Regions from separate parts of the Bradyrhizobium sp. STM 3561 genome, predicted to be linked through region 3. Evidence: predicted binding sites of a transcription regulator. Region 3 holds the regulator's gene; each other region holds the start of a gene.

Region 1 (10,102 bases), 3.0 Mb from region 3:
ATCGCCTCCTGATGGCGGAGGTTGAACCATTCCGCCCCGCCGGTCTCGCCTTCCACATAGGGCAGGCGGGACTTGCGGCGATCACCGACGAAGAAGAGATAGCCGAGCGTCTCGACGCTTGTGCGCTGCTGGCCTTCGCCGAGTAGCGCGGCGACCGGCAGCCCGAGATGCTGGCCGAGCAAGTCGAGTAGCGCGGATTCGATCGCGGTGACCGCGTGGATCATCACCCGCAGGTCAAACGTCTGCTTGCCGCGGCCCCCGGCGTCGCGGTCGGCAAAGGCGGTACGGACGTCGGCGAGGATGTTGTTCATCGCCCCGACGGTCTTGCCGATCACGAGATCGCGCGCGTCCTGGAGTGTCTGCCAGATCTTCTGCCCGCCCGGCACCTCGCCGACGCCGGTGTGGCCGGCATTGTCGGTGAGGATGACGATGTTGCGGGTGAAGAAGGGCGCATGCGCGCCGCTGAGGTTGAGGAGCATGCTGTCGCGGCCCGCAACCGGGATCACCTGCATCGATGTGACGACCGGTGCACCAGAAATCTCAGTCCGGGCCATCGCACGCTCCTCCCTGTCGTCTTGTTATTCTGCAGCCTGTTGTGACGATCGTGCGGCGGGCAGCTTCTTCACCAGCGCGGTCAGTTCGGCGATCTCCTGCTCCGTGAGGTCGGTCAGCGGCGGACGGACCGGGCCGGAATCGCGGCCGATCACCTTCATGCCGGCCTTGATGATCGAGACTGCATAGCCCTTCTTGCGATTGCGGATCGCGATCAGCGGCAGGATGAAGTTCTTCAGGCCGGCGTGGATCGTCTCATGGTCGCGCTTGCGCACCGCGGCGTAGAAATTGGTGGCGAACTCCGGCACGAAGTTGAACACGGCCGAGGAATAGGTCGTCACGCCCATGTCGAGATAGGGCAGCGCGAAAGTCTCCGCGGTCGGCAGGCCGCCGATATAGGTGAGGCGATCGCCGAGCTTGGTGTAGACGCGCGTCATCAGCTCGATGTCGCCGATGCCGTCCTTGTAGCCGACGAGGTTCGGGCAGCGCTCGGCGAGGCGCGCGAGCGTATCGGGCTGGAGGATGGCGTTGTCACGGTTGTAGACGATGACGCCGATCTTAACGGAGGCGCAGACCGCCTCGACATGGGCGGCAAGGCCGTCCTGCTCGGAATGGGTGAGGTAAGGCGGCAGCAGCAGCAGGCCGTCGGCGCCAGCCTTCTCGGCACCGATCGCGATCTCGCGGGCGATTGCGGTGCCGTAGCCGGTGCCGGCGAGCACGGGCACGCGGCCCTTGGTCTCCTCGACGGCGATCTTCACGATCTGCGGAACCTCGGTCGGGGTCAGCGAGAAGAACTCACCGGTGCCGCCGGCGGCGAACAGTCCGGCAACGTCGTAGCCGCAGAGCCAGTCCATGTTGGCGCGGTAGGTCGCCTCGTCGAAGGAGTAGTCCGCCCTGAACGGCGTGACGGGGAAGGACAGGAGGCCCGATCCGATCTTCTGGGCCATCTCCTGCGGGGTCATCTTGCTCACGGGCGCTGCTCCCTTTCGTGCGTGTTGTGGAGGACGCAAGCCTGCGCGTCCATGCGCCGTGGTTTAGGAGACCGTTCGATGCGCGTCCAAGCCAAAGCCTATATCGACCGATGCAGATTGAGCATCAATCCTCCGTCAGCTCCGCGGAGGACAATTCGCCGGCGATTTTGACCAGGGCCGACAGCAGCGGATTCTCGTCGTCGCGGCGCCAGACCATGAAGAGCTCGACGGGAACGCGGGTGCGCAGCTTCAGCGGGCGCAGCCGCACGTCGGAGATCTTCAGGCTCGCGGCTGCGGCCGGCACGATGGCAAGGCCGAGGCCGGCGCGCACCATGGCGAGGATGGAGTGGATCTGGCTGAGATGCTGGACGTAGCGCGGCAGCACGTCGGCCCGGGTGAAGAGAGCCACCAGCAGATCGTGGAAGTAGCGGCTCTCATAGGGCGAATACATCACGAAGGGCTGGTCGTCGAAATCCTTGATGGTGATGCCGTCGGCGTTGGCGAGCGGATGCTTCTTCGGGATCGCGGCGAGCAGGGGCTCGGCGACGACGCGGCGGCTGGTCAGCTCGGGCCGCGCGATCGGCGGCCTGAGCAGGCCGGCGTCGATCTGGCCCGAGGTCAGCGCCTCGAACTGGTCGCCCGACACCATCTCCTTCAGCGAGAAGTCCACCTCGGGCAGCTTGGCACGGCAGGCGGCGACGAGCTCGGGCAGGAAGCCGTAGGCGGCGGCCGCGGTGAAGCCGATCTTGAGCGAGCCGGTCTTGCCGAGCGCGATGCGGCGGGCAACTTGCGAGGCGCTTTCCGCAAGCTTGAGGATGCGCCGCGCCTCCGGCAGGAAGCTGCGTCCCGCAGGTGTCAGGCGCACCGAGCGGCTGGTACGCTCCAAGAGCGGCGCGTCGATGATGTGCTCGAGCACCTGGATCTGCCGGGACAGCGGCGGCTGGGTCATGTTCAGCCGCGCGGCGGCGCGGCCGAAATGCAGTTCCTCCGCCACCGTGACGAAACAGCGGAGCTGGTTGAGGTCGAACATCGATACATGCCTTAGATGAATAGGGCGTTTCGCCGGCACTTCTAGCATCGATCATCCCCAAAACAAAGACGGCGGCCGTGAAGCCGCCGTTGAGTTGCCTGGTCAAGCTCCCATGGGAGCCCTCAGGAGGAACGTTTCAGCGTCACCCGCTCGATCTTGCCGACGATGACGAGATAGGCGAAGGCGGCCACTAGCGCGTTGAGGCCGACGAACACCAGCGCGCCGTTGAACGAGCCGGTCGCGGCCAGGATGTAGCCGATCACGATCGGCGTGGTGATCGAGGACAGGTTGCCGAAGGTATTGAACAGGCCGCCGGAGATGCCGCCGGCTTCCTTCGGCGAGGTGTCGGAGACGACCGCCCAGCCGAGCGCGCCGATGCCCTTGCCGAAGAAGGCGAGCGCCATGAAGCCGACCACCAGCGCCTGTCCCTCGACATAGTTGCAGGCGATGATCGACATCGACAGCAGCATGCCGCCCACGATCGGGATCTTGCGCGCCATGGTCAGCGAGCCGGTCCGGCGCAGGATCGCGTCCGAGATGATGCCGCCGAGCACGCCGCCGATGAAGCCGCACAGAGCGGGTAGCGTCGCGACGAAGCCCGCTTGCAGGACCGACAGCCCGCGTTCCTTGACGAGATAGACCGGAAACCAGGTCAGGAAGAAATAGGTCAGCGTGTTGATGCAGTACTGGCCGAGATAGACGCCGAGCATCATGCGATTGGAAAGCAGCTGGCGGATGTGGTCCCAGCCGGAGCCGGCCTCGGGCGCACGCGCGCGCAGCCGATCATCCTTGGGCGCGTCGAGATCGACCAGCGCGCCACCTTCCCTGATGTAGTCGAACTCAGCCTCGTTGATCGAAGGGTGCTCCTTCGGGCCATAGATGGTCCTGAGCCAGACGAGGCCCATGACGATGCCGAGCGCGCCCATCACGAAGAACACGAAGCGCCAGCCGTAGGTGTGCGCGATCCAGCCCATCAGCGGCGCGAAGATCACAGTGGCGAAGTACTGGCCGGAGTTGAAGAAGGCGGATGCGGTGCCGCGTTCATTGCCGGGAAACCAGGCCGCGACGATGCGCGCATTCGCCGGGAAGGAAGGCGCCTCCGCAATGCCGACAAGCAGGCGAAGCGCAAACAGCACGACGATGGCAGCGCCGGCGCTGAGGAAGCCGACCCAGCCCTGCATCAGCGTGAACAGCGACCAGATGATGATGCTGAAGGCATAGACGAGGCGCGAGCCGTAGCGGTCGAGCAGCCAGCCGCCCGGCACCTGCGCCACGACATAGGACCAGCCGAAGGCCGAGAAGATCCAGCCCATGGCGACGGGATCGAGATTCAGCTCTTTCGAGAGCGCGGGACCCGCGATCGAGAGCGTAGCGCGGTCGGCATAATTCACGGTGGTGACCAGGAACAACATGGTCACGATGAACAGCCTGACGCGAGACCTACTCACGTCCGCTGCGGACACCACTGCGCTCATCACGCGCCTCCTCGAAGTCGAAATGTTTCCTCGACCCGAGTCCTAGAGGTGCGCGCGGCGGGGTGTCCAAGTTCAAGGGAGTATCGATCGATGCCGTTTTTGGATTGATGGAACGGCAGGTGAGGGGACGTTCGTGGTGATGGCGAACGCGCAAGCATTGATGATGCGCGAGCTCGTGCTCCGCATACCGCTGTCATTCCCCGCAAAAGCGGGGAATCCAGTACGCCGCGGCCTCTCGATTCAATCACTGCTGTCACGGCGTACCAGATCGCCCGATCAAGTGTTCAGCCCGGGGACATGACCGACGGGTGTTCGGGGACATAGCCGACACATTCTCCGCTCGCCAAGTCGATGATAGCGACTTGGTGGGCGGCAAAGAAGATCCCGTATTGCGCATCGTTTGCCGAGGGGCGGATGGCGAGGCGCTCGCCACGGAAGGCCTGTGGCACTTTCCAAAGACGTCCCTTGAAGCTGACATAGGCTTTGGTCGTGGAGACGCGGCGCACGATCTCATGGCTGTCGTATTCGACCTGTGGCAATCGATCGGGCATTGCTCGCTGGCTGGGCCGATATCGACTGGCCGGGACCTGTTGTCCGAGCGCCTCGTGTGGCCGTTCGAAGTTGTAGACTTCCCGCCAGGCGTCGAAGGCACGCTGCGTCTCTGCGAGATCGCGGAACTGTCGCAGTGCGAACACCTCAGCCGCGAGGGTGCGGTGGAATCGTTCATTCTTGCCGCGGCTTTGCGGGTGATATGGGCGGCTGTGGATGACGGCGACGCCAAGCTTGAGCAGCCACACCGAGAACCGTGTCCATCGCTCGCCGGAAGGATCACCCCAGGGCGAACCATTGTCGACGAAGAAAGCCTCCGGGAGCCCGTAGTGGCGAAAGGTCTTCTCCAAGCGGCGGCGCACGGTATCTGTGCGTTGATCGGCACAGGCCTGCAGGCACAGATCATAGCGGGAGTGGTCATCCACCACCGTCAGAGGATGGCACTGGGTATCATTGCCGAGCCGAACCCAGCCTTTGAAGTCCATCTGCCACAACAGATTGGGGGCCGGCATCTCGAAACGCTGGCTTGCCGTCGGGCCGCCGATCGGAGGCTTGATGCGGCCAGACCGACGCAACATCTGATGAACTGTTGAGACTGCTGGCGAACGCAAGCCATTGCGCTCCAGGCAGTGAGCTATCTTGCGAGCTCCCCATGCCGGATGGGCATCGCGTACCGCGAGAATACGTGCCTCAAGCTCGCAATCGGTCTGTCCCGGGCTCGCATGCGGTCGGCGCGAGCGGTCGTCGACATTCTGATCCGCTTGCCATCGTGCAAGCCATTTGTAGCCCGTGTCGGGATGGATATTGAACCGCCGGCAGAGCTCCCGCCGGTTCGCCCCCTCCTGCATCGCAAGCCGCACGAACTCCCGCCGCTGATCCATCACCGACACCTCTCGCCAGGGCATGGACTTGGCCTCCTTTACTGCCAAATCCCTGCACTATGATGTGTCGGCTATGTCCCCGAACACCCGTCGGTCATGTCCCCGGGCTGAACATCAAGTCGGGCGATGACACCGAGTAAGTGGAAGGAGCGTCGTGCTACTGCTGCGCGCTCGGCAGCAGCTGAGGCAGAAATCCTCGCGTCACGTTGGGAGGCACCGCGTCGAGCCCGAGCACGGCGCTTGCAGCCGGCAGTGCCGCATCCGCCATCGCGGCGTGGCCTTCGGCGCTCGGATGCACGGCGCCGCCATAAACGGCGGACAGCACGCCCCAGGTCGCGTCGTGGATGTCGGTCGGCTGGCTCGCCGCGGGCAGGCCCTGCGGATAGGTCATCGCAGCAAAATAGCTGTCGTTGGCATCGCGGATCCAGCGCGCGCGGGGCAGGTAGGCGCGATATTCCGAGGCGCCGCGACCGCACAGCATCGGCTGGCTCGCTGCGCTGACGATATCAGGATTGAAGCTCTGGCCGTTCTCGGCAAAGCAGCTGCGGTCGAATTCGGGATCGCTGCCGGAATGGGCGCAGAAGCCGTGGTCGGCGAACGCGGCCTGGTGCGCGTCGACGAAGGTCATGCGGTCGGATTCGGGATCGCGGCACAGCGCGCCGCGGGTGCAGGTGGCAAGTCCCTTCAGCTGCGGCAGGAATTCCGTGTCGACGAAGGTGGAGACGCGGGCGAGGCGCTGCGGGTCGGCGTTGAAGGAGGGATGGATGTCGAAGCCGGCGCGGCCGCCGCGGCAGGGCACGCCGCCGTCGGCGAGCGCAGGATTGGCATAGGAGACATAGACCACATGCGAGAGGTCGCCGCCGACGAGCGGCTTCAGCGCCTCGCGCAACTTGACGAAGTTCTGCGGCAGCTCGCGCTGCAGCGCATCGCGGGAATCATCGACGCTGGCCATCACGCCGGAGCGGCGGAACAACGTGCGCTCGGTCGCAGTGTCGACGATGACGTCGGCGACGAGGCCGGAGAAATAGACGTCGTTGGCGCCGACCGACAGCAGCACGAGATCGAGCGTGCGGTCGGGCTGGCGTTTCTTTGCCGCGGTGAGCGCTTCGCGCAGCTCGGCGAGCTGCGCGTTCACGCTGGTGTTGCAGACACCGGTCTTGCCGGGCGGGCATTCGCGGGCGCGCTGTGAGCCGAGCAGCCCGTCGCCAATGCTGGCGCCGGTGCAGGCGAGCGGCAGGAAGGTCACGGCGATGTGGGTATAGCGCACGGCGAGCGCCAGCGCGGTACGCGCCTGATAGCTGTAGAGCGAGCGATGGCAAGGTGCGTTGAACCAGAGCGCGCTGTAGCGTTGCCAGTTGGCGAGCGTATCCGGCGCCTCACAGGCGCGACCGCCCTTGAAGCCATGGCGGCTCGGCCGGTAATACTGCGCGCCTGCAGTGCCGAGATAGGAGCGGAAGCAAAATCCTTCATCTGCCAGTGCCAGCGGCCGATCCGGATTGCCTTCGCCGGAGGCGATGCTATCCCCTAGGCCAGCGACGAAGATGTCGCGGACCTGAATCTCGGTCTGGACCCGCTGGGTCGGATCGGAGCCGGCTGAGACGTCGACGGTCGCGACCGTCGGCTTGCCGTAGCGGACGCGCAAATTGATCGGCTCGGCGCAATCGAAGGTCGAGGCTTGCGGTCCATCGCCATCATCGAACGACCAGGTGCAGATGGCGCCGACCGGTACCGCGCCGGTCAGGCGTACCGTCACCGGATGGTCGATCGGTGTAATGTAGTTCTCTTTGACGTTGTCGCGGGTGCAAGGCTGGTTGACCCGGCCCTGGAGGTCGATGCACAGGCGGTTGACCATGTTGCGGGCCCAGCCACGGCCCTCGCTCTGGAGCTCCAGTGACTGCTCGGCGGCAAGGATGCTGCGGTTACGCGCGTTTTCGACATGGAGCAGGAAGTCGCGCTCCTCACGGAACAGCCGGAAGCGGTTACGTACCTCCCAGGTGATTTGCAGGGCACCGTCCTGTGCGGCAGCGGGCTCGGGGGGCAAAATCGTCAGCAACCCGACAAGCAGCAGGGCGCCTGCGGAGAGGGTTTTAAGCGATGATCGGAACATGGCCCGCGTCTTCAACGGCAAAGTTGAGGCGGAAATAAGAGAGCATTGCTCACCCGCCTGCAACCTTTGTCTCAGGGGAGACCTAGCGCTTGGCGACTTGGCGCAGCGACCGCTCACGTTCCATGGTCGTCACCTGCTTGGGCAGGTTGGCCTGCGCGCAGGCCTCCGCCAGCCGCCGTCGTTCCTGCCACGGCCTGACCACGTTCATCCAGAGCTCGCGCGCGCCCATGATGGAGATGGCAAGGGCGAACGGGATCACGAAATAGAGAAGACGGAACACCAGCAGCGTCGCCAGCAGCTGTTCGCGGCCGAATTCCGGCAGCGCCACCAGCATGGCTGCATCGAACACGCCAATCGAGCCGGGCGCGTGGCTGGCAAAGCCGATCAGGGTCGCCAGAATGAACACGACGGCGAGCGACATGAAGTCGATCGGCGGGTTGGCCGGCATCAAGAGGTACATGGCGGTGGCGCAGAAGCCGAGATCGACCACGCCGATCAGGATCTGCACCAATGTCAGCGGCGCCGATGGCAGCACCACCTTCCAGCCCTTCTGGCCGAGCTCGCGCCGCTTTTCGCCCATGCAGAGCCAGACCAGATAGGCGCCGATCGAGGCGAGGCCGCCGAGCGCGATCAGGCGGTTGAGCGGCGCGGGCAGCTGGTCCATCGCGGAGGCGGCATCCGGATGGATGGCCATGCCGATCGAGAGCACGAAGATGTTACCGAGCCAGAAGGTCAGGCCCGACAGGAAGCAGATCTTCGCGACGTCGATCGCGTTCAGCCCGTAGTCCGAATAGATCCGGAAGCGGATTGCCCCGCCGGTGAAGACGGTGGCGCCGATGTTGTGGCCGATCGAATAGGACGTGAAGCTGGACAGCGCCGCGATGCGATAGGGCACGTGCTTCTTGCCGATCGTTCGCAGCGCAAAAAAGTCGTAGAAGGTCAGCGTGCAGAACGCAAAGAAGACGCAGATCGCCGCCAGCCCGATACTGCCGCGCGGAATCTCGGTCAATGCGGTCAGGATGACCCCGGTATCGATGCCCTTGAGGGTCCGCACCAGCGTTGTGATCGCGAAGGCGATGATGAAGACGCTCGCGGCAATTCCGAGCCGTCGCCAGCCGATCCATCTTTTGAAGCCGCGCTTCAGCGCGGGCAGCAGTCCGTGCATTCATCCTCCCGGCGGGGGCAAAGACGACCGGGCCAGGCATTGGCCGGTCAGGCGCGATCACGGCCAAAGGCAAGCATCGATCGCTAGGCATGATCCAGCTCATTTAAGGCAAAAACAGCGGCTTGTGCAGCCCTTGACAACATTAGGTTCTGCGTTGGACCGGCCACTTTTGTCATACGCGGTTCACATCGGGTGCGCCTTAAGCATATGAGTCGTGAAACCGGCTCCGCTCGCGCGCTTAGTGTGCCAGCATGATTTCAAATCTTGGCGCCGTCCGCATTGTTCCAGCGCAAGTGGTCATCGGCCTTTTTGGAACGTCGATACCGCGTGCTCGTTAGGCTCGATCAGCAATCGAACATGGCGGAATATGCGGCTTTTCATGCAAGCCGACGCCTCCGTGTTCCCAAAACCGAGAGGACCGGAACGATGGGACTGTTCACAAAGGACATCAAGACCATGAACGATCTGTTCGTGCATCAGCTCCAGGACATCTATTATGCCGAGCAGCAGCTCACCAAGGCGCTGCCGAAGATGGCAAGCAGGGCCACCGATCCGCAGCTGAAACAGGGCTTTTTGACGCACCTAGAGGAAACCAATCAGCACGTCACCCGGCTCGAGGAAGTATTCAAGATGCACGGCGTCGCCGTGAAGGCGGTCGACTGCCCGGCCATCGACGGCATCATCGAGGAAGCCGACGAGACCGCGGGTGAGGTTGCGGACCAGGCGGTGCTGGATGCGGCCCTGATCAATGCGGCGCAGGCCGCCGAACATTACGAGATCGCCCGCTACGGCAGCCTGATCGCCTGGGCCAAGCAGCTCGGCCGCAATGACTGCGCGGCTGTGCTGGCCAAGACGCTCGAGGAAGAGAAGGCGACCGACAAGAAGCTGACGGCGCTTGCGGAGAGCAAGGTGAATCTGCGCGCGGCGAGCTGAGGCGAATGTAGCGGAACGATATCGGCAACGCCGCGCCGTCAGCGCGGCGTTCTCGATTCAGCGATCCGAATATCTGAGGCCGAAGCCGAGCGCGATCACGGCAAAGGCCGCGATCATCGCGGCGAAGACCAGGCTCGCAACACGCGGGCTTGCCAGGGTCGAGATCACGCCGATGCCGATCACCGGCAGGGCGTTGCCGAGAAAGCCGCAGATGAAATAGGCCGAGACCACTTCCGCGCGACGATCCTCCGGCGCGATCTGGTTCACCACCTGCAGGCTGCCGCGATAACCCAGTCCCACCGCGACGCCGCATAGCGCGGTCGCGGCGATCATCAGGGCGAGCGAGCCTTGGAACTGTGCGGCGACGATCAATGACACGCTCGGGAGCATGAGGCCCAGCGAGCACAGCATGGCCGTCCGGCTCGGCAGCGGCCGCGTC
Region 2 (10,102 bases), 3.5 Mb from region 3:
GCGCGGTCGGCATCGGACGGCACGCTTTCGATCGTGAGCTGGAGGTTCTGGCCGTAAGGATAGTCCATCTCGGGAATACAGGGGCCGGGCTCGAGCGGGCTGCAATAAGATGGCGTGCAGGGCCGGCCGTCGAGCACGCTACACGACTCATGCGAGAACGGGATCGGATTGATCTGCCGGGGCCGCGCTTCGGCGGCGAGCGTCGTCGCCGGCAGGAGAGCAACAAGGATGACGCGCCACATGGAGCGAGCTCACAACGTGATACAAATGGAACGTGGCGCTGCCTCCAACAAGGTCAAGCCTATCGCAATTCACGTGCTCGCGTTCAGGGCAACTGTCGTCGCCCGGCTTGACCGGGCGACCCCTACTCCGAGGCGCTTGTAATTGAATCGAGAGGCTGCAGCGTACTGGACGCGCCGGTCAAGCCGGCGCATGACAGCTGGGTGCAGCTGCCCCAGGGGGAACGCACCCTACCCCTTCTTCTTGACGTCCTTGACGTTGGTGAACTCGATGCCCTCGGCGCGCTCCCTGGTGTAGCCGAGGTAGAACTCGTTCCTGGCGAGATACACGGGATCGCCATCCACATCGTCCGCGATGCTGGAGGTGTTGGCGGCGATGAAGCTGTCGAGCTTCTTGCGGTCCTCGGAGGAGACCCAGCGCGCCAGCTGGAACTCGCTGACCTCGAACTCCACCGGGAGCGAATATTCCGCCTCGAGCCGCGCCTTGAGCACGTCGAGCTGGAGCGCGCCGACCACGCCGACCAGCGCCGGCGCGCCGTCGCGCGGACGGAACACCTGCACCACGCCCTCTTCCGACATCTGCTGAAGCGCTTCCTTCAGCTTCTTCGCCTTCATCGCGTCGGTCAGACGGACGCGGCGGACGATTTCCGGCGCAAAGCTCGGCACGCCCACGAAGTTGAAATCCTCGCCTTCCGTCAGCGTGTCGCCGATGCGCAGCGTGCCGTGGTTGGGAATGCCGACGACGTCGCCGGCGAAGGCTTCGTCCGCCACCGAGCGATCCTGCGCGAAGAAGAATTGCGGGCTCGACAGCGGCATGCTCTTGCCGGTGCGCACCAGCTTGGCCTTCATGCCGCGACTGAGCTTGCCGGAGCAGAGCCGCGCGAAAGCGATGCGGTCGCGGTGGTTCGGATCCATGTTGGCCTGGATCTTGAACACGAACGCGCTCATGCGGGGATCGGTCGCCTCGACCTTGCGCTGGTCGCTGTCCTGCGCGCGCGGCTCGGGCGCGAACTTGCCGAGGCCTTCCAGGAGATCGCCGACGCCGAAATTGCGCAGCGCGCTGCCAAAATAGACCGGCGTCAGATGGCCCTCGCGAAACGCCTCGAGCTCGAACGGCTTTGACGCTGCGGTGACGAGCTCGAGCTCGTCCTTCACGGCAGTGACGTCCAGATTGGCGTTGAGCTTGGCGAGCTCTTCGATCTCGATCTCAAGCGCCGCGCCGGTCTTGGCGCCGCCGCCTTCGAGCAGGCGCACGCCGCCATTGACGACGTCATAGGTGCCGAGGAAATCCCGGCCGCGCCCGACCGGCCAGGTCATCGGCGTGGTGTCGAGCGCCAGCGTCTTCTCGATCTCGTCGAGCAGCTCGAACACATCCCGGCTCTCGCGGTCCATCTTGTTGATGAAGGTGATGATCGGGATATCGCGCAGGCGGCACACCTCGAACAGTTTTCGGGTGCGCGCCTCGATGCCCTTGGCGGCGTCGATCACCATCACCGCGGAATCTACCGCGGTGAGCGTGCGATAAGTGTCTTCCGAAAAGTCCTCGTGGCCCGGCGTGTCCAGGAGGTTGAACACGAGACCTTCGAACTCGAAGGTCATCACCGAAGTGACGACCGAGATGCCGCGTTCGCGCTCGATCTTCATCCAGTCCGAGCGCGTATTGCGCCGCTCGCCCTTGGCCTTGACCTGGCCGGCGAGGTTGATGGCGCCGCCGAACAGCAGCAGCTTTTCGGTCAGCGTGGTCTTGCCGGCGTCGGGGTGGGAGATGATCGCGAAGGTCCGCCGCCGCGCCACTTCAGCGGCAAGCGGGGAACGGGCCGGCGATTCGGCTGTGGTTGTGGCGATGTCGGACATGGCGGGAGCGTGTGGCAGGGAAAACGGGCCTGATCAAGCCTCATTTGGTGATTGCACAGGCCTTCGGCCAGCCCCATATCGGCGCTTGGATATCAGTCTTGGGGAGGACGGCCTCCCTATCCATCAGCACGTCAGCCGCGGGGACGACCCTGCTGAAATGGAGGGTCGTCGTGGCCTGGAGCATCCTGTTTGTCGCCGGTCTTCTCGAGATCACCTGGGCGATCGGCTTGAAATACACCGAGGGCTTCACCAGGCTCGTTCCGTCCGTCATCACGCTGGCGGCCATGGCCGGCAGCGTCATCCTGCTCGGGCTTGCGCTCAAATCACTTCCCGTCGGAACCGCCTATGCGGTCTGGACCGGCATCGGCGCGGTCGGCACTGCGACGCTCGGCATCGTCCTGTTCGGCGAGCCGGCAACGGCCTTCCGTCTTGCCAGCATCTCCCTGATCGTCGCCGGGATTGCCGGGCTGAAGCTCGTTACCTGACGAAGATCTGAACCACCCACCAGGTCAGCGCGGCGACGATGGCCGAGGCCGGGATCGTGATCACCCAGGCATAGACGATCGAGCTGGCGACGTTCCAGCGCACTGCCGAGACGCGGCGGGCCGCGCCGACGCCGACGATGGCGCCGGTGATGGTGTGGGTGGTCGAGACGGGAACCCCGAGATAAGTCGCCATGAACAGGGTCGCGGCACCCCCCGTCTCGGCGCAAAAGCCCTGCATCGGCGTCAATTTCGTGATGCGCAGGCCCATCGTGCGGACGATGCGCCAGCCACCCATCAGCGTGCCCAACGCCATCGCCGCCTGGCAGGACAGCACGACCCAAAACGGCACCGAGAACTCGCTGCCGAGATGGCCTTGCGAATAGAGCAGCACCGCGATGATGCCCATGGTCTTCTGCGCGTCGTTGCCGCCATGGCCGAGCGAATAGAGCGAGGCGGAGGCGAATTGCAGAATGCGGAACGCGCGATCGACCGCGAACGGCGTCGAACGCACCGAGGCCCAGGACACGATCGCGACCAGCATCATCGCGAGCAGAAAGCCGACCAGCGGCGACAATACGATCGCCAGCACCGTCTTGGACAGCCCGCTCCACACCGCGGCCGAAATCCCCGCCTTGGCCATGCCGCCGCCGACGAGGCCTCCGATCAGCGCGTGCGAGGATGAAGAAGGAATGCCGAGCGCCCAGGTCACGAGGTTCCAGACGATGGCGCCGACGAGCGCCGCGAAGATCACCTGGGCATCGACGATCGAGGGATCGATGATGCCCGTGCCGATGGTCTGGGCGACGTGCAGGCCGAACACCATGAAGGCGACGAAATTGAAGAAAGCGGCCCAGAATACCGCGAATTGCGGCCGCAGCACGCGGGTCGAGACGATGGTCGCGATCGAATTGGCGGCGTCGTGCAGGCCGTTCAGGAAGTCGAACAGCAGCGCGACGGCGATCAGTCCGACCAGGACGGGAACACCCAACGCAGCATCCACGGCAGCCCCGCCTACACTTGCTCGATGACGATGCTGTTGATCTCGTTCGCGACGTCGTCGAAGCGATCGGCCACCTTCTCCAGGTGGTCGTAGATCTCGACGCCAACGATGAAGTCCATCGCATTCCCCTCGCGGTGCTTGAGGAACAGCTCCTTCAGGCCGATGTCGTGAAGATCGTCGACCCGGCCCTCCAGCTTGCCGAGCTCTTCGGTGATGGCGGTCAGCATGGCGACGTTCGGGCCGATCGATTGCATCAGCGGCAGCGCACGCCCGACCAGATTGGCGCATTCGATCAGGAGCCCGCCGATCTCGCGCATGGGCGGCTCGAAGGCGCGAACCTCGAACAGCATCACTGCCTTGGCCGTCTGCTGCATCTGATCGATGGCATCGTCCATCGACGTGATCAGGTTCTTGATGTCGCCGCGGTCGAACGGGGTGATGAAGGTGCGGCGCACCGCCGTCAGCACCTCACGGGTGATGTTGTCCGCGTCGTTCTCGAACTGATTGACGCGCTGGCAATAGACCGGCGTCTCCTCGCCGCCATTGAGCATGCCCTGGAGCGCGATCGCCCCTTGGATCACCGTCTGGGCATGCCGGTCGAACAGGTCGAAGAACCGTTCTTCCTTGGGCAGGAACGCACGAAACCATCGCATCATGGGGACAGGCTACCGGTTGGAAATGGCCAGGCCCGAAGGGGCCGTCACGAAACTGTCATAGACCATTTTCGATCCGCGCGCGTGTCATCTCGCGCCCGCGGAGCCGGATCATCCACCGCTTTCAAGCGGTCGGTAACTCTGTTTAAAATCAATTACTTAGAGCGATCTTCGGAAGTAATGCGCGATTTCGCCGATGACGCCGCGGCGGAAGGTGAGCACGCAGATCACGAAGATCGCGCCCTGGATCACCGTGACCCACTGGCCGAAGCCCGCCAGATACTGCTGCATGGCGATGATCACGAAGGCGCCGACCACGGGGCCGAAAATGGTGCCGAGACCGCCCACCAGCGTCATCAGCACGACTTCGCCCGACATCGACCAATGCACGTCGGTGAGCGAGGCATTTTGCGCCACGAACACCTTCAGCGATCCGGCAAAGCCGGCCAGAGTCCCTGAGAGGATGAAGGCCAGGAACTTGTACTGGTCGGTGCGATAGCCGAGCGAAATCGCCCGCTGCTCGTTCTCGCGGATCGACTTCAGGACTTCGCCGAACGGCGAGTTGATGATGCGGAAGATCAACAGGAAGCCAGCGAGGAAGCCGGCCAGCACGACATAGTACAGCACCGTCGCATTCGAGAGATCGAGCACGCCGAACATGTGCCCCTGCGGAATGCCCTGGATGCCGTCCTCACCATGGGTGAACGGTGCCTGGAGGTAGATGAAGTACAGCAGCTGCGACAGCGCCAGCGTGATCATCGAGAAATAAATGCCCTGGCGGCGGATCGAGATGTAACCGGTGATGACCGACAGGCCGAACGCCGCGGCGACGCCGACGAGAATGCCGAGCTCCGGCGGCAGTCCCCACACTTTGAGCGCGTGCGCGCTGCAATAGCCGGCCGTCCCCAAGAACATTGCATGGCCGAACGACAGCAGGCCGCCATAGCCGACCAAGAGGTTGAAGGCGCAGGCGAGCAGCGCAAAGCACAGCGCCTGCATCACGAAGAACGGATAGACTCCCGTGAACGGGACAGACGCCAAGAGCAGCGCCATCACCACGAACACAATCATCTCGTCGCGCATCGCACGCGGGCTTGCAGGCAGCGTATCGTCCGTCAGGGTTGTCATATCAGGCCGCTCTTCCCGTCAATCCCGTTGGCTTCACCAGGAGCACCAGCACCATCAGTACGAACACGACGGTATTGGAGGCCTCGGGGTAGAAATACTTGGTCAGACCCTCGATCACGCCGAGCGCGAAGCCGGTGATGATGGAGCCCATGATCGAACCCATGCCGCCGATCACCACCACCGCGAACACGACGATGATGAGGTCGGCGCCCATCAGCGGCCGGACCTGGTTGATTGGCGCCGAGAGCACGCCTGCGAGCGCGGCGAGGCCGACGCCGAGACCATAGGTCAGCGTGATCATGCGCGGCACGTTGATGCCGAAGGCGCGGACCAGCGTGGGGTTTTCGGTGGCGGCGCGCAAGTAGGCGCCGAGCTGCGTCTTCTCGATCAGGAACCAGGTGGCAAGACACACCACCAGCGAAAACACGACGACCCAGCCGCGGTAGACGGGCAAGAACATGAAGCCGAGATTCATGCCGCCCTTGAGCTGGTCCGGAATGGCGTAAGGCAGGCCCGAGGAGCCGAAGTAGTTCTGGAACACGCCCTGCACGATCAGCGCGATGCCGAAGGTCAGCAGCAGGCCGTAGAGATGGTCGAGCCCGGTCAGCCATTGCAGCATGGTCCGTTCCAGGATCATGCCGAAGATGCCGACGATGATCGGCGCCAGCAGCAGCGCCCACCAGTAGTTGATGCCGCCGAGGTTCAGCAGGAAATAGGCCACGAAGGCGCCCATCATGTAGAGCGCGCCATGGGCGAAATTGATGATGTTGAGCATGCCGAAGATCACGGCAAGCCCGAGACTGAGCAGCGCGTAGAACGAGCCGTTGATCAGTCCCACCAGTAGCTGAGCGTAAAGAGCCTGCATCGATCCCGCACCCGGTCCCTTCGGCGTTCCCGTGAAAGTCGCCCGCAGGCTCGATGGCCTGCGGGCCGTTATCTTACTTCTTGAGCAGCGCGCACTTGCTCTCGGACAGCGGGGTGAAAGCCTGGTCGCCCGGCACCGTGCCGACCAGCTTGTAGAAGTCCCACGGTCCCTTGGACTCGGAGGGCTTCTTCACCTCGAACAGATAGGCGCTGTGGATGGTGCGGCCGTTGGGCTGGATCTCGCCCTTGCCGAACAGATCGTCCTCGGTCGGCATCGACTTCATCTTCTCGACGATCTTGACGCCGTCATGCGGATTGCCGCCGAGTGCTTCGAGAGCCTTGAGGTAGTGACGCACGCCGGCATAGACGCCCGCCTGCACCATGGTCGGCGGCGCATTGTTCTTCATCTTCGCGGCGAAACGCTTCGAGAACGCGCGGGTCTGGTCGTTCATGTCCCAGTAGAAGGTCTCGGTGAAGTTGAGGCCCTGCGCCGTCTCCAGCCCGATCGCCTTGACGTCGGTGAGGAAGAGCAGCAGCGCCGCGAGCTTCTGGCCGCCTTTGCCGATGCCGAACTCGGCCGCCTGCTTGATGGTGTTGGTGGTGTCGCCGCCGGCATTGGCAAGACCGATGATCTTGGCCTTGGACGCCTGCGCCTGGAGCAGGAAGGAGGAGAAATCCGGCGTGTTCAGCGGATGCTTGACGCCGCCCACCACCTTGCCGCCGTTGGCGGTGACGACCGCGCTGGTGTCGCGCTCGAGCGCGGCACCGAAGGCGTAGTCCGCGGTCAGGAAGAACCAGGTGTCGCCGCCGGCCTTGACCAGGGCTTGGCCGGTGGTGTGGGCCAGCATGTAGGTGTCGTAAGTCCAGTGCACGGTGTTGGGCGAGCACTGCGCGTTGGTGAGGTCCGATGTCGCGGCGCCGGAGTTGATGTAGACGCCGTTCTTTTCCTTGATGACGTTGTTGACGGCGAGCGCGACGCCCGAGTTCGGCACGTCGACGATGATGTCGACCTTGTCGACGTCGAACCACTGCCGCGCGATCGCGGTGCCGATATCGGGCTTGTTCTGGTGATCGCCCGAGATGATGTCGATCTTCCAGCCCTTCGCGGCCAGGCCGGAATCCTCAACGGCCATTTGCGCGGCGAGCGTCGAGCCGGGGCCGCCGAGATCGGCATAGAGGCCGGACTGATCGGACAGCGCGCCGATCTTCACGGTCTTGTCCTGCGCGGACGCGACGCCTGCAGCGGCGAACGTGAGCGCGGTGGTCAGCAGCAATGACGCAATCGACCTGGTGTTCATGCAACTTTCCTTTTTGAATTTTCTCGTTGGCAGTTCTTCAGTTTGAGCATGATCTTGTCGGAAACCGCACCATTTGTGATAGCGCGGCCCTCAGGGTCCTGATCATGCACTAGACACCCAAATAGGTGTGGAGCTTGTCCATGTTGGTGGCAAGCTCCGCGTTGGAAAATCCGTCAATGATCTTGCCGTGCTCGACCACGTAGTAGCGGTCGGCAACGGTGGATGCGAAGCGGAAATTCTGCTCGACCAGCAGAATGGTGAAGCCCTCCTTCTTGAGCCGCGCAATGGTGTGGCCGATCTGCTGGATGATGACGGGCGCAAGGCCCTCGGTCGGCTCGTCCAGCATCAGGAAGCTCGCGCCGGTGCGCAGGATGCGCGCGATCGCGAGCATCTGCTGCTCTCCGCCCGACAGCTTGGTGCCCTGGCTGGACAGCCGCTCCTTGAGGTTTGGAAACAGGTCGAAGATCTGGTCGAGCGGCAGTCCGCCTGCGCGGACGACCGGCGGCAGCATCAGATTCTCCCGCACGTCGAGGCTGGAGAATATACCCCGCTCTTCCGGGCAGAACGCGATGCCCATGCGCGCGATCTTGTCGGAGGTCGCGCGGATGATCTCCTCGTCGTTGAACTTCACCGAGCCCGAGCGCTTGCCGATGATGCCCATGATCGACTTCAGCGTGGTGGTCTTGCCGGCGCCGTTGCGCCCGAGCAGGGTGACGACCTCGCCCGCGTTCACGTCGAAGTTGATCCCGTGCAGGATGTGGGACTCGCCGTACCAGGATTCGAGATTGCGGACTTGAAGGATGTTGCCGCCGGTCGCAGCCCTGGCCGGAGCCTCGGCGATTGCAGTGTCAGGCATGACCGGCTCCCAGATAGGCTTCCTTGACGCGCTCGTCCTTGGTGAGCTCGGAGTAGTGGCCCTGCGCGAGCACCTGCCCGCGCGTCAGCACGGTGATGATGTCGGAGAGGTTGGCGACGACGCTCAGATTATGCTCGACCATCAGGATGGTATATTTCGCGGAGATGCGCTTGATCAGCGCCGCGATCTTGTCGATGTCCTCGTGACCCATGCCGGCCATCGGCTCGTCCAGCAGCATCATCTCAGGGTCGAGCGCAAGCGTGGTTGCGATCTCGAGTGCACGCTTGCGCCCGTAGGGCATCTCGACCGCGGGCGTATTGGCAAACTCACTGAGGCCGACATCGTTCAACAGCTCGCGCGCGCGATCGTTGAAGCGGTTGAGCACGGACTTCGAGCGCCAGAAGTCGAACGAAGAGCCGTGCTGGCGCTGAAGCGCGACACGGACGTTTTCCAGCGCGGTGAGATGCGGAAACACCGCCGAAATCTGGAACGAACGCACAAGACCCATGCGGGCCACATCGGCCGGTGCCATCGCCGTGATGTCCTGCCCCTTGTACAGGATCTTTCCGGCAGACGGTTTGAGGAACTTGGTCAATAGATTGAAGCAGGTCGTCTTGCCGGCCCCGTTCGGGCCGATCAATGCGTGAATGCTCCCACGGCGAACCTTGAGCGCAACGTCGCGGACGGCGAAGAAGCCCGCGAACTCCTTGGTCAAGCCTTCCGTTTCGAGAATGAACTCATTGGCCAAACAGATTTCCCCCTGCCCGCGCGAGACGCGTGGCTATCCTTGTTACTTCGGCTGTCCGGAGGCCTTGGAGCCCGCCCGGGACGCCGCCTCCGGGCGCGGAATATGCCGGAGGTGACGGGGGTTAGGCAAGGCGGAAAGCTGAGCAGATCAAGCCTCCGGCTGGGATACAAATGCTCCCTTAGTCGGAGACGTTTTGATGTCGTGCCTGCCCGGCGTCCGGTTCGCAAGGCGCCGGCCATCAAGCCGTCGTTAACGGTCTTTCGTCTCCCGCGCCAGCCTTCATAGAAAATTTTCCCGCAAGCGGGATCATGTACGGGTCTTCACGTGCGGAGAATATTGCTTTGGATTTTGCAAGCGCCGCTCCCTCCGTCGTCAAGTCGATCCGGCAACGCGATCTCCTGAACACGTGGCTGCGACTTTACGCGCGCCGGCAGATCGCGCCGGCGATCTGGGAGTATCAGCCTGTGCGACTTGAGGAGGAACTGTCGGATCTCATCTACTATACGGTGGAATTTTCGACGCCGACGACGCGCCTCATCATCCAGAGCGAAGGCACGCGCATCTCGCGTGCCTATGGACATACCGGCAAGGGCGTTCCGCTCGATGACTATGTCGGACCGCGGCACGCGCCATTCGTGATACCGATCTATCACGAATGCGTGGCGCGCGGGTTGCCCGTCTACAGCGTGGCCGACGTCGACGACGTCTACGGACGCATCGTCGCCTATGAACGGCTGCTGCTGCCCTTCCAGACTGACGGCAAGGTCTGTCACGTCATCGCCTCGGTCAAGACGTTCTGCGAGGACGGCGGCTTCGAGATCAAGAATCTGATGCGCGGAAACGACGCGCTGCCGCGTCCAAAGATGCGCGCGGTAATCGATCGCGAGCTGTTTCATCGCGCCCCCGGCCGCATTGCGCCCGCCGAGACGGTCGAGTTCGCCGACCAGCCGGGCTCCGGCATCGCCACCGGGATCATC
Region 3 (10,102 bases):
AATCGTGTTCCTCTGCATCGCGGCGGCTGCCCTGATCCCGTGGCGGCTGCACGATCCTGCCGCTTCCCGCGACGACGTCAGCCGCATCAACCCGGTCGAGAGCGCGGCGGTGGCCGCCGTGGTCGCCGGCATGCCCGATCCGGCGGTGCTGCTCGACCGCGCCGGCCGCGTCATCCACCTCAACGCCGCCGCCGCCCAGCTCGCGCCGGCGCTGCGCCGGAACGAGCTCGCCCAGTTCGCGCTGCGCTCGCCGGAGATCATCACGGCGCTGCGCGAGGCGATCGCGACCACGGAGCCGCGGCGCGCGACCTATCTCGACCATGTTCCGGTCGATCGATGGATGGAGCTCATGATCACGCCGGTGCCAGTGCCGACCAGCTTCGGGGGCGCCGACAAGTGCATGCTGATGACCTTCCACGATCAGACGCCGCTGCGCCGGGTCGAGGAAATGCGCGCCGACTTCGTCGCCAATGCCAGCCACGAGCTGCGCACGCCGCTAGCCGCGCTGTCGGGCTTCATCGACACGCTGCAGGGCCAGGCCAAGGACGATCCGAAGGCGCGGGAACGCTTCCTCGGCATCATGCACAACCAGGCCACCCGCATGGCGCGCTTGATCGACGATCTCCTGTCGTTGTCGCGGGTCGAGTTGTCGGCCCATGTCCGCCCCGACACCCTGGTCGATCTCGTGCCGATCATCCGCCAGGTCGCCGACGGGCTCGAGCCGCTGGCACGTGAGCGCCAGGTCGAGGTCGAGATCCATCTGCCGGAGCCGCCGGTGATGATCGCGGGCGACCGCGAGGAGCTACTCCGCCTGTTCGAGAACCTGATCGAGAACGCGCTCAAATACGGGGCCTCGGGCGGACGCGTCATCGTGTCGCTGACATCAAGCGCGGCCGCTGACGGAGGTCAGGAAATCCGCGTCATGGTCCGCGATTTCGGCCCGGGCATTGCGCCGGAGCACCTGCCGCGGTTGACCGAGCGCTTCTACCGGGTCGACGTCGGCGACAGCCGCTCGCAAGGCGGCACCGGGCTCGGATTATCGCTGGTGAAACATATTCTTAACCGCCACCGCGGCCGGCTTCTGATCGAAAGCGTGCCCAGGCAGGGCGCCACTTTCACGGCCTGTTTTCCCCAGGCTAGGACTTCGGTGCAGGCCTGAAATTCTAGCGATTTCAAACGCTTGATTGTGTCATCCAACTGTCACGAAACCTTCGTAAAAGCACAGCCGACCGTTCCTAAAGGGGCGGTGCGGGGAGCGCGATCGGGCGCGGATGGCGCTTCGCTCCCCTGTATGGAGACCAGCATGAATTTCCTCAAAACGGTCGTCGCTGCCGGCTTGGTCGCCGCATCGACGACGGCAGCCTTTGCGGCCGATATCACCGGTGCCGGCGCGACGTTCCCGTTCCCGATCTATTCGAAATGGGCTGACGCCTACAAAAAAGAGACCGGCAACGGTCTGAACTACCAGTCGATCGGCTCGGGCGGCGGCATCAAGCAGATCCAGGCCAAGACCGTGACCTTCGGCGCCAGCGACGCGCCGCTCAAGGCCGAGCAGCTCGAGAAGGACGGCCTCGTCCAGTGGCCGATGGTGATGGGCGCCATCGTTCCCGTCGTCAACATCGAGGGCGTGAAGCCCGGCGAGATGGTGTTCGATGGCGAAATCCTGGCCAATATCTATCTCGGCAAGATCACCAAGTGGGACGACGCCGCGATCAAGAAGCTCAATCCGAACGTGAAGCTGCCGTCGGAGCCGATCACCGTGGTCCGCCGCTCGGACGGCTCGGGCACCACCTTCAACTTCACCAACTATCTCTCCAAGGCCAGCGCGGATTGGAAGAGCAAGGTCGGCGAGGGCACCGCGGTCGAGTGGCCGGTCGGCGTCGGCGCCAAAGGCAACGAAGGCGTGTCGGGCAACATCAGCCAGACCAAGAACTCGATCGGCTATGTCGAGTATGCCTATGCCAAGCAGAACAAGCTGACCTACACCGGTCTCGTCAACAAGGCCGGCAAGCCGGTGCAGCCGACCGTCGAAGCCTTCCAGGCGGCCGCCTCCAACGCCGACTGGGCCAAGGCGCCCGGCTACTACGTCATCCTGACCGATCAGCCCGGCGACAAGTCCTGGCCGATCACCGCAGCGACCTTCATCCTCATGCACAAGGAAGCCACCGACAAGGCGGCCTCGCAGGAAGCCATCAAGTTCTTCCGCTGGGCGTTCAAGAACGGCGACAAGGCGGCCGAGGAGCTCGACTACATCCCGATGCCGGACAGCGTCGTCCAGCTGATCGAGAAGACCTGGGCTGCCGAGATCAAGAGCTGAGGCTCTCCTCTCGCGTCCCGGACGCGGTGCAGCACGCAAGTGCTGCTCCGCAGAGCCGGGACCCACAAGAACTGGGCCCTGGACGCGGCGCGGCACTTCGCACCGCGTCCGGGGCACGAGACCCAATAAAACGTGTATTCTTTGGTACAGGGGATCGGCGTGGCAGAGATGGCCGTTCAGAGCGATGTAATCGACGACGCCGGACCGTATGACCGCGCCAAGGCCTTGAGCGCGTTCAAGCTCGGCGACGTCACCTTCTACTGGATCACGCGGTTGTCCGCCATCTCGGTGCTGCTGATCCTCGGCGGCATCATCATCTCGCTGATCGTCGGTGCGTTCCCGGCGATGAAGGAATACGGCATCTCCTTCCTGTGGACGCAGCGCTGGGCGCCGTCGGCCGATCCGCCCGTGCTCGGCGCGCTCGGGCCGATGTACGGTACGCTCGTCACCTCCTTCATCGCGATGCTGATCGCGATTCCCGTCGGTCTCGGCATTGCCATCTTCCTCACCGAGCTCTGCCCGCAATGGCTGCGCCGCCCGATCGGCATGGCGGTCGAGCTGCTCGCCGGCATTCCCTCGATCATCTACGGCATGTGGGGCTTCTTCGTGCTGGGCCCGTTCCTGGCCAACACCTTCCAGCCCTTCATGATCCGGGTGTTCGACGGTGTTCCCGTGCTGGGCGCGATCTTCGCAGGTCCTCCGTCCTATCTCAGCCTGTTCAACGCCGCGCTGATCCTCGCCATCATGGTGCTGCCTTTCATCACCTCGATCTCGGTCGACGTGTTCAAGACTGTGCCGCCGGTCTTGAAGGAAGCCGCCTATGGCGTCGGCTGCACCACCTGGGAAGTCGTCCGCAGCGTCGTGATCCCCTACACCCGCGTCGGCATCATCGGCGGCGTCATGCTGGCGCTGGGCCGCGCGCTCGGCGAGACCATGGCGGTGACCTTCATCATCGGCAACTCGTTCCGGATCTCCTCGTCGATCTTCGCCCCGGGCACCACGATCTCGGCAGCGATCGCCTCCGAGTTCGCCGAGAGCGACGGCCTGCATCAGTCCGGCCTGATCCTGCTCGGCTTGCTCCTGTTCGTGCTGACGTTCTTCGTGCTCGCGGCCGCGCGGCTGATGCTGCTGCGTCTGGAAAAGAAGGCGGGGAAGTGACATGAATCCGATCTATTCACGCCGCCGCCGCAAGGACATCGTCATCCGCGGGCTCTGCATCGGCGCCGCCGCCTTCGGTGTCACCTGGCTCGCGCTGATCCTGATCACGCTGCTCTACAACGGTCTGGCCGGCCTGAACCTGCAGGTCTTCACCGAGAATACGCCGCCGCCGGGCTCGACCGAGGGCGGCCTGCTCAACGCCATCGTCGGCTCGCTGATCATGACCGTGCTCGGCGTCGGCATCGGCGCGCCGCTCGGCCTGTTCGCCGGCACCTATCTTGCCGAATACGGCCGCAACGACAAGCTGACCTCGGTCATCCGCTTCATCAACGACATCCTCTTGTCGGCGCCCTCGATCATCATCGGCCTGTTCATCTACGGCGCGGTGGTGGTGCCGATGCGCGGCTTCTCGGCGATCGCAGGCAGCCTCGCGCTCGCCGTCATCGTGATCCCGGTCGTGGTGCGAACCACGGAAGACATGTTGCTGCTGGTGCCGAACCCGCTGCGCGAAGCCGCCAGCGCACTGGGCCTGCCGCGCTCGCTGGTGATCAAGCGGATCGCCTATCGCGCCGCGCGCTCCGGCCTCATCACCGGCGTGCTGCTCGCCACGGCCCGCGTCGCCGGCGAGACCGCGCCGCTGTTGTTCACTGCGCTGTCGAACCAGTTCTTCAGCCTTGGCCTGAACAAGACGATGGCCAACCTGCCGGTCACCATCAACAACTTCGTGCAGAGCCCCTACGCCTACTGGAAGCAGCTCGCCTGGAGCGGCGCGCTGCTGATCACCCTGACCGTGCTTGCCCTGAACATTGGCGCGCGCATCATCGGCGCCGAGAGGACTGCAAAATGAGTGAAATGTCTGTTTCCGTGAGCGCGCCGACCGTTCATCCCGGCTCGCAGCTGCTGCCCGAGGCGCCCGCCAAGGTCACCGCGCGCAACCTGAATTTCTACTACGGCGAGCACCACGCGCTGAAGAACATCAACCTGGCGCTCGGCACCAACCGTGTCACGGCGTTCATCGGCCCGTCTGGGTGCGGCAAGTCGACCCTGCTGCGCATCTTCAACAGGATGTACGATCTCTATCCGGGCCAGCGCGCCACCGGCCAGCTGCTGCTCGACCACACCAACATCCTCGACCCCAAGCTGGATCTCAACCTGCTGCGGGCGCGGGTCGGCATGGTGTTCCAGAAGCCGACACCCTTCCCGATGACGATCTACGAGAACATCGCCTTCGGCATTCGTCTGTATGAGAAGATCTCGAAGTCTGAGATGGATGACCGCGTCGAGAAGGCGCTGCGCGGCGGCGCGCTGTGGAACGAGGTCAAGGACAAGCTCAATGCCTCCGGCCTGTCGCTCTCCGGCGGCCAGCAGCAGCGCCTCTGCATCGCCCGCACAGTCGCAGTGCGGCCCGAGGTGATCCTGTTCGACGAGCCCTGCTCGGCGCTCGACCCGATCTCGACCGCCAAGGTCGAGGAGCTGATCCAGGAACTGTCCGAGAACTACACGATCGCGATCGTCACCCACAACATGCAGCAGGCGGCGCGTGTCTCCGACAAGACCGCCTTCATGTATCTCGGCGAGTTGATCGAGTTCGACGACACCAGCAAGATATTCACGTCGCCGAGCGACCGGCGCACGCAGGATTACATTACCGGCCGGTTCGGCTGAGGAGACGGAACATGGGTTCTGAACATACCGCAAAGGCCTTCGACACCGACCTCCAGGAGCTCACCCGCCTGGTCGCCGAGATGGGCGGCATCGCCGAGCGCATGATCGTCGATTCCGTCGACGCGCTGATCCGTCGCGACGTCACGCTCGGGCAGCGCGTCGTCACCACCGATGCCGAGCTCGACGCGCTGCAGAAACGCATCGAGGAGCGCGCCGTGCTCACCATCGCCCGCCGCCAGCCGATGGCGGTGGATCTGCGCGAGATCGTCGGCGCCATGCGCGTCGCGACCGATCTGGAGCGCATCGGCGACCTCGCCAAGAACATGGGCAAGCGCGTCGCCGCGCTGGAGACGGATTTCCATCCGCTCAAGCTGTTCCGCGGCCTGGAACACATGACCGATCTCGTGCAGCAGCAGGTCAAGTCGGTGCTGGACGCCTATGCCGCGCACGATCTGCCGGCGGCGATGGCGGTGTGGAAGGGCGACGAGGAGGTCGACGCCATCTGCACCTCGCTGTTCCGCGAACTCCTCACCTATATGATGGAGGACCCGCGCAACATCTCGTTCTGCATCCACCTGATGTTCTGCGCCAAGAACATCGAGCGGATCGGCGATCACGCCACCAACATCGCCGAGACCGTGTTCTACATGATCGAGGGCCAGGCGATCACCGACAAGCGGCCGAAGGGCGACATGACGACCTTCGCCACGACGGTGCCGAATACCTAAGGGAGCGACGACAACATGGGCGCACGCATTATGGTGGTTGAGGACGAGGAAGCTCTCACCGAGCTTCTCCGCTACAACCTCGAAGGCGACGGCTATGACGTCGAGACGGTGATGCGCGGCGATGACGCCGACACCCGCCTCAAGGAGCACATTCCCGATCTGATCGTGCTCGACTGGATGCTGCCGGGCCTGTCAGGCATCGAGCTGTGCCGGCGGCTTCGTACCCGTCCCGAGACCAAGCAGCTGCCGATCATCATGCTCACGGCGCGCGGCGAGGAAAGCGAGCGGGTGCGTGGACTTGCGACCGGTGCCGACGACTACATCGTCAAGCCGTTCTCGGTGCCGGAGCTGCTCGCGCGCGTGAAGGGCCTCTTGCGGCGCGCGAGCCCCGAGCGGCTCGCCACCGTGCTCGCCTATGGCGATATCGAGCTCGATCGCGACAAGCGCCGCGTAGCGCGTTCGGGCCGGCCGATCGATCTCGGCCCGACCGAATATCGCCTCTTGGAGTTCTTCCTGGAGCATCCCGGCCGCGTGTTCTCGCGCGAGCAGCTGCTCGACAGTGTCTGGGGCCGCGACATCTACATCGACGAGCGCACCGTCGACGTCCATATCGGCCGCCTGCGCAAGCTGCTCAATCTAGGCCGCGAGCAGGACCCGATCCGCACCGTTCGCGGCGCCGGCTATGCGCTGGACGATCGTTTCGCGAAGGCAGAGCAGACGTAAGGTTTGCTGGCGTTGCTTTAGCGGGCTGCTGCCATAGCCTCAGTGTCGTCCCGGACAGGCGCGCGCAGATTCGGGACCCATAACGACAGGACGTGATTGTTTTGCGAAAGGGTAACTCGGAGTCCCCGTAACCACGTCTTGCGGTGGCTATTGGTCCCGGATCTGCGCGCGCTTGTGGCGCGCTTGCCGGGACGACTTCGGGTATGTTGAGCCGTCAGCGTGTGACGGCGCCGTCTTTGCAATCAGCTAGATCAACAAACTCACCGCGTGCCCGGCTTCGCCGGCGCGCGGCGGCGATCCGCTGTGGGTTGATAGGCCACGCGCGAATGCTGCGCGCAGTAGGGCAGGCCGGAGAGCGCCTTGCCGCCGCAGAAGAAGAAATCCGGGCTCGAGGGATCGCCGACCGGCCAGTGGCAGGTCGCCTCGTTCAATTCCAGCAGCGACAGCCGCTGGCTCATCGGCACCACGTTGTCGTAGGTGACAGGTTCGGCCTCCACCTCGACCTCGAAGGCCTGCGCCAGCGCGGTGTTGCCGCGTGCGACGGGGCGGGTCACCCGCATCATGTGCTGCGCGGGCCGTGCCTTGCGCGGCCGGGGCGCTGCCGATGAAGGGCTCTTGGCGCGGCCGGACAGACCGAGCCGATGCACTTTGCCGATCACGGCATTGCGGGTCACATTGCCGAGCTCCGCCGCGATCTGGCTGGCCGAAAGTCCGGCCTCCCAGAGCTTTTTCAGCTGCTCGACGCGATCATCGGACCAGGTCAAAACCGTCATTGCACCCTTTCCCTCGCTGCGCGCCTGCCAACCTCTGGCCTTCGCAGCGAATGCCTAAAGCCTTGAAAAACCCGTGCCGCCCGAATCCCTTAAGGCTCGCCGGGCGCGCTCAAGGACGCCCGAACGTTTACGCCGGTACATGAGGACTCTTGGGATCAGAACCGCTGCACGAGATGTCGTATCTGACAGTCCAAACGCTACAATATGGCGTGACTCCCGCGCAAGAGTCCGCCGACTCGCTTCCACATGTTCCGTGGTGAAAACCCCGCAAAATCGGCACCGCAAGACTACGGATTCAGCGTTTCGCGAGGCTTTCCGGGCGGCATTGACACCCGTCTTGCCAGGCATAAGATAGTCTCACGTGCCGCCCTTAAAAGGCGGCACGTTTCGTTTTCCGGGGCCGGTCGATGGTGCGTTGCGCAATGCACGTCTCACACCGTCCGCAACATTCAAGTGACGTCATGACTGACAGCGCCGCGCCGCATTTGCTTCCCGTTTTCGCCAGGGCCGACCTCGGTTTCGAGCGCGGCGAAGGCTGCTGGCTGATCGCGGCCAATGGCGACCGCTATCTCGATTTCACCTCGGGCGTGGCGGTGAATGCGCTCGGCCATGTCCATCCCGCGCTGGTCAAGGCGTTGCAGGAGCAGGCGACGAAGCTCTGGCACATGTCGAACCTGTTCCAGAGCCCGGACGGCGAGAAGCTCGCGGCGCGTCTGTGCAAGGAAAGCTTCGCGGACTTCGTGTTCTTCTGCAATTCCGGCGCCGAGGCACTGGAAGGCGTGATCAAGCTGGTGCGCCATCATCACTTCTCCGACGGACATCCGGATCGCTACCGCATCATCACCTTCGAGGGCGCCTTCCACGGCCGCACGCTGGCGACGCTCGCCGCCACCGGATCTGCAAAATATCTCGAGGGCTTCGGTCCGCCGATGGACGGGTTCGACCAAGTGCCACATGGCGACCTCGACGCCGTGAGGAAGGCGATCGGCCCGCACACCGCCGGCATCCTGATCGAGCCGATCCAGGGCGAGGGTGGCGTTCGTTCTGCGCCTCCCGGCTTTCTGAAGGCGCTGCGCGAGCTCTGCAACGAGCACGGCATATTGCTCGCCTTCGATGAGGTGCAGACCGGCATGGGCCGCACCGGCGATCTCTTCGCCTATCGGCGCACCGGCGTCACGCCCGACGTGATGTCGCTCGCCAAGGCGCTCGGCGGCGGCTTCCCGATCGGCGCGGTGCTGGCGACCGCGGAGGCGGCCGCTGGCATGGGGCCCGGCTCGCACGGCTCGACCTTCGGCGGCAATCCGCTCGCGATCTCGGCTGCGAACGCCGTGCTCGACGTCATGCTCAAGCCCGGCTTCTTCGACCACGTGCAGAAGATGTCGCTGCTGCTCAAGCAGAAGCTCGCCTCCGTGATCGACCGTCATCCCGATGTCGTCAGCGAGGTGCGCGGCGAGGGCCTCCTGATCGGCATCAAGGCCGTGGTGCCCTCGGGCGATCTCGTCGCAGCGCTGCGCGGCGAAAAACTGCTCACGGTCGGGGCTGGCGACAATGTCGTGCGCTTCCTGCCACCCTTGATCGTCACCGAGGCGGAGATCGAGGACAGCGTCGGACGGTTGGAGCGCGCCTGCGCTGCGATCTCGTCCAGTCAGACCAAGCGGGTGGCAAGTTGATGAGCAAGTCGCCGAAGCACTTTCTGGATATCAACGAGCTGCCGCTGTCGGAGCTCAAGAGCATGCTCGCCGCCTCTTCCGCCATGAAGGCGAAGCAGAAGGCGCATCAGCCGGTGAGACCGCTCGAAGGCAAGACGCTGGCGATGATTTTCGAGCGTCCCTCGACCCGCACCCGCGTCTCGTTCGACGTCGGCATGCGCCAGCTCGGCGGCGAGGCGATCATGCTCACCGGCGCCGAGATGCAGCTCGGCCGCGGCGAGACCATCGCCGACACCGCGCGCGTGCTGTCGCGCTATGTCGACGCCATCATGATCCGCATCCTCAATCACGATGCGCTGCTGGAGCTTGCGGCCAACGCCACCGTGCCCGTCATCAACGGCCTGACGCGGCGCTCGCATCCGTGCCAGGTGATGGCCGACCTCATGACTTATGAGGAGCATCGCGGCCCGATCGAGGGCAAGACCGTGGCCTGGACCGGCGACGACAACAACGTGCTGGCGTCCTGGGCCCATGCCGCCGAGCGTTTCAAATTCCAGCTCAACGTCGCAACGCCTCCGGAGCTCGCGCCGAAAAAGGCGATGCGCGACTGGATCAAGGCGACTGGCGCGCCGATCGTGCTCGGCAACGATCCGGAAGCCGCGGTGCGCGGCGCCGATTGCGTCGTCACCGACACCTGGGTGTCGATGGGCGACAAGGAGGGTGAGCACCGCCACAACGTTCTCAAGCCCTACCAGGTCAATGCCAAGCTGATGTCGCTCGCCAAGCCCGACGCGCTGTTCATGCACTGCCTGCCCGCCCATCGCGGCGAGGAGGTCACCGACGAGGTGATCGATGGCCCGCAATCGGTCGTGTTCGACGAGGCCGAAAACCGCCTGCACGCGCAGAAAGGCATTCTGGCCTGGTGCTTCGACGCGGTGAAGTAGCGGGGGTTGGCGTTTCGCCGGCCGCAAATACTATTCGTCGTCCCGGACAAGCGCAGCGCCCGACGACGCGCAGCGTTGTCTAGAGCGGAGCCCCGATCCGCGAGGACTCGGAGTTCTCGGCTCGCGCTATCATCCAATCCTGTGG

Evidence for each region. Region 3 encodes PhoB, which activates phosphate uptake and scavenging genes when phosphate is short. Its sites were predicted from a motif close to TGTCATNNANCTGTCAT; they were not measured.
Region 1: a site for PhoB is predicted at 8,901-8,917, ahead of P6U28_RS20130 (YbhN family protein). Genes of this name have one in related genera too.
Region 2: a site for PhoB is predicted at 4,277-4,293, ahead of P6U28_RS10950 (DUF47 domain-containing protein). Genes of this name have one in related genera too.

What each region holds. Positions count from the first base shown of each region.
Region 1 covers NZ_CP120695.1:4,205,022-4,215,123, reverse strand. The annotation lists gene gudD (glucarate dehydratase) at 1-554, opposite strand, end outside; gene kdgD (5-dehydro-4-deoxyglucarate dehydratase) at 579-1,523, opposite strand; gene P6U28_RS20150 (LysR substrate-binding domain-containing protein) at 1,648-2,553, opposite strand; gene P6U28_RS20145 (MFS transporter) at 2,676-4,028, opposite strand; gene P6U28_RS20140 (IS481 family transposase) at 4,313-5,482, opposite strand; gene P6U28_RS20135 (hypothetical protein) at 5,616-7,565, opposite strand; gene P6U28_RS20130 (YbhN family protein) at 7,648-8,730, opposite strand; gene P6U28_RS20125 (ferritin-like domain-containing protein) at 9,157-9,663, shown strand; gene P6U28_RS20120 (MFS transporter) at 9,721-10,102, opposite strand, start outside.
Region 2 covers NZ_CP120695.1:2,380,049-2,390,150, reverse strand. The annotation lists gene P6U28_RS10970 (hypothetical protein) at 1-242, opposite strand, end outside; gene P6U28_RS10965 (peptide chain release factor 3) at 471-2,093, opposite strand; gene sugE (quaternary ammonium compound efflux SMR transporter SugE) at 2,264-2,578, shown strand; gene P6U28_RS10955 (inorganic phosphate transporter) at 2,571-3,578, opposite strand; gene P6U28_RS10950 (DUF47 domain-containing protein) at 3,590-4,234, opposite strand; gene P6U28_RS10945 (branched-chain amino acid ABC transporter permease) at 4,391-5,359, opposite strand; gene P6U28_RS10940 (branched-chain amino acid ABC transporter permease) at 5,361-6,224, opposite strand; gene P6U28_RS10935 (ABC transporter substrate-binding protein) at 6,298-7,521, opposite strand; gene P6U28_RS10930 (ABC transporter ATP-binding protein) at 7,631-8,377, opposite strand; gene P6U28_RS10925 (ABC transporter ATP-binding protein) at 8,370-9,125, opposite strand; gene P6U28_RS10920 (PAS domain-containing protein) at 9,434-10,102, shown strand, end outside.
Region 3 covers NZ_CP120695.1:7,212,792-7,222,893, forward strand. The annotation lists gene P6U28_RS34130 (ATP-binding protein) at 1-1,159, shown strand, start outside; gene pstS (phosphate ABC transporter substrate-binding protein PstS) at 1,304-2,317, shown strand; gene pstC (phosphate ABC transporter permease subunit PstC) at 2,486-3,475, shown strand; gene pstA (phosphate ABC transporter permease PstA) at 3,477-4,322, shown strand; gene pstB (phosphate ABC transporter ATP-binding protein PstB) at 4,319-5,140, shown strand; gene phoU (phosphate signaling complex protein PhoU) at 5,152-5,868, shown strand; gene phoB (phosphate regulon transcriptional regulator PhoB) at 5,884-6,591, shown strand; gene P6U28_RS34165 (GcrA family cell cycle regulator) at 6,852-7,364, opposite strand; gene P6U28_RS34170 (aspartate aminotransferase family protein) at 7,826-9,034, shown strand; gene argF (ornithine carbamoyltransferase) at 9,034-9,957, shown strand.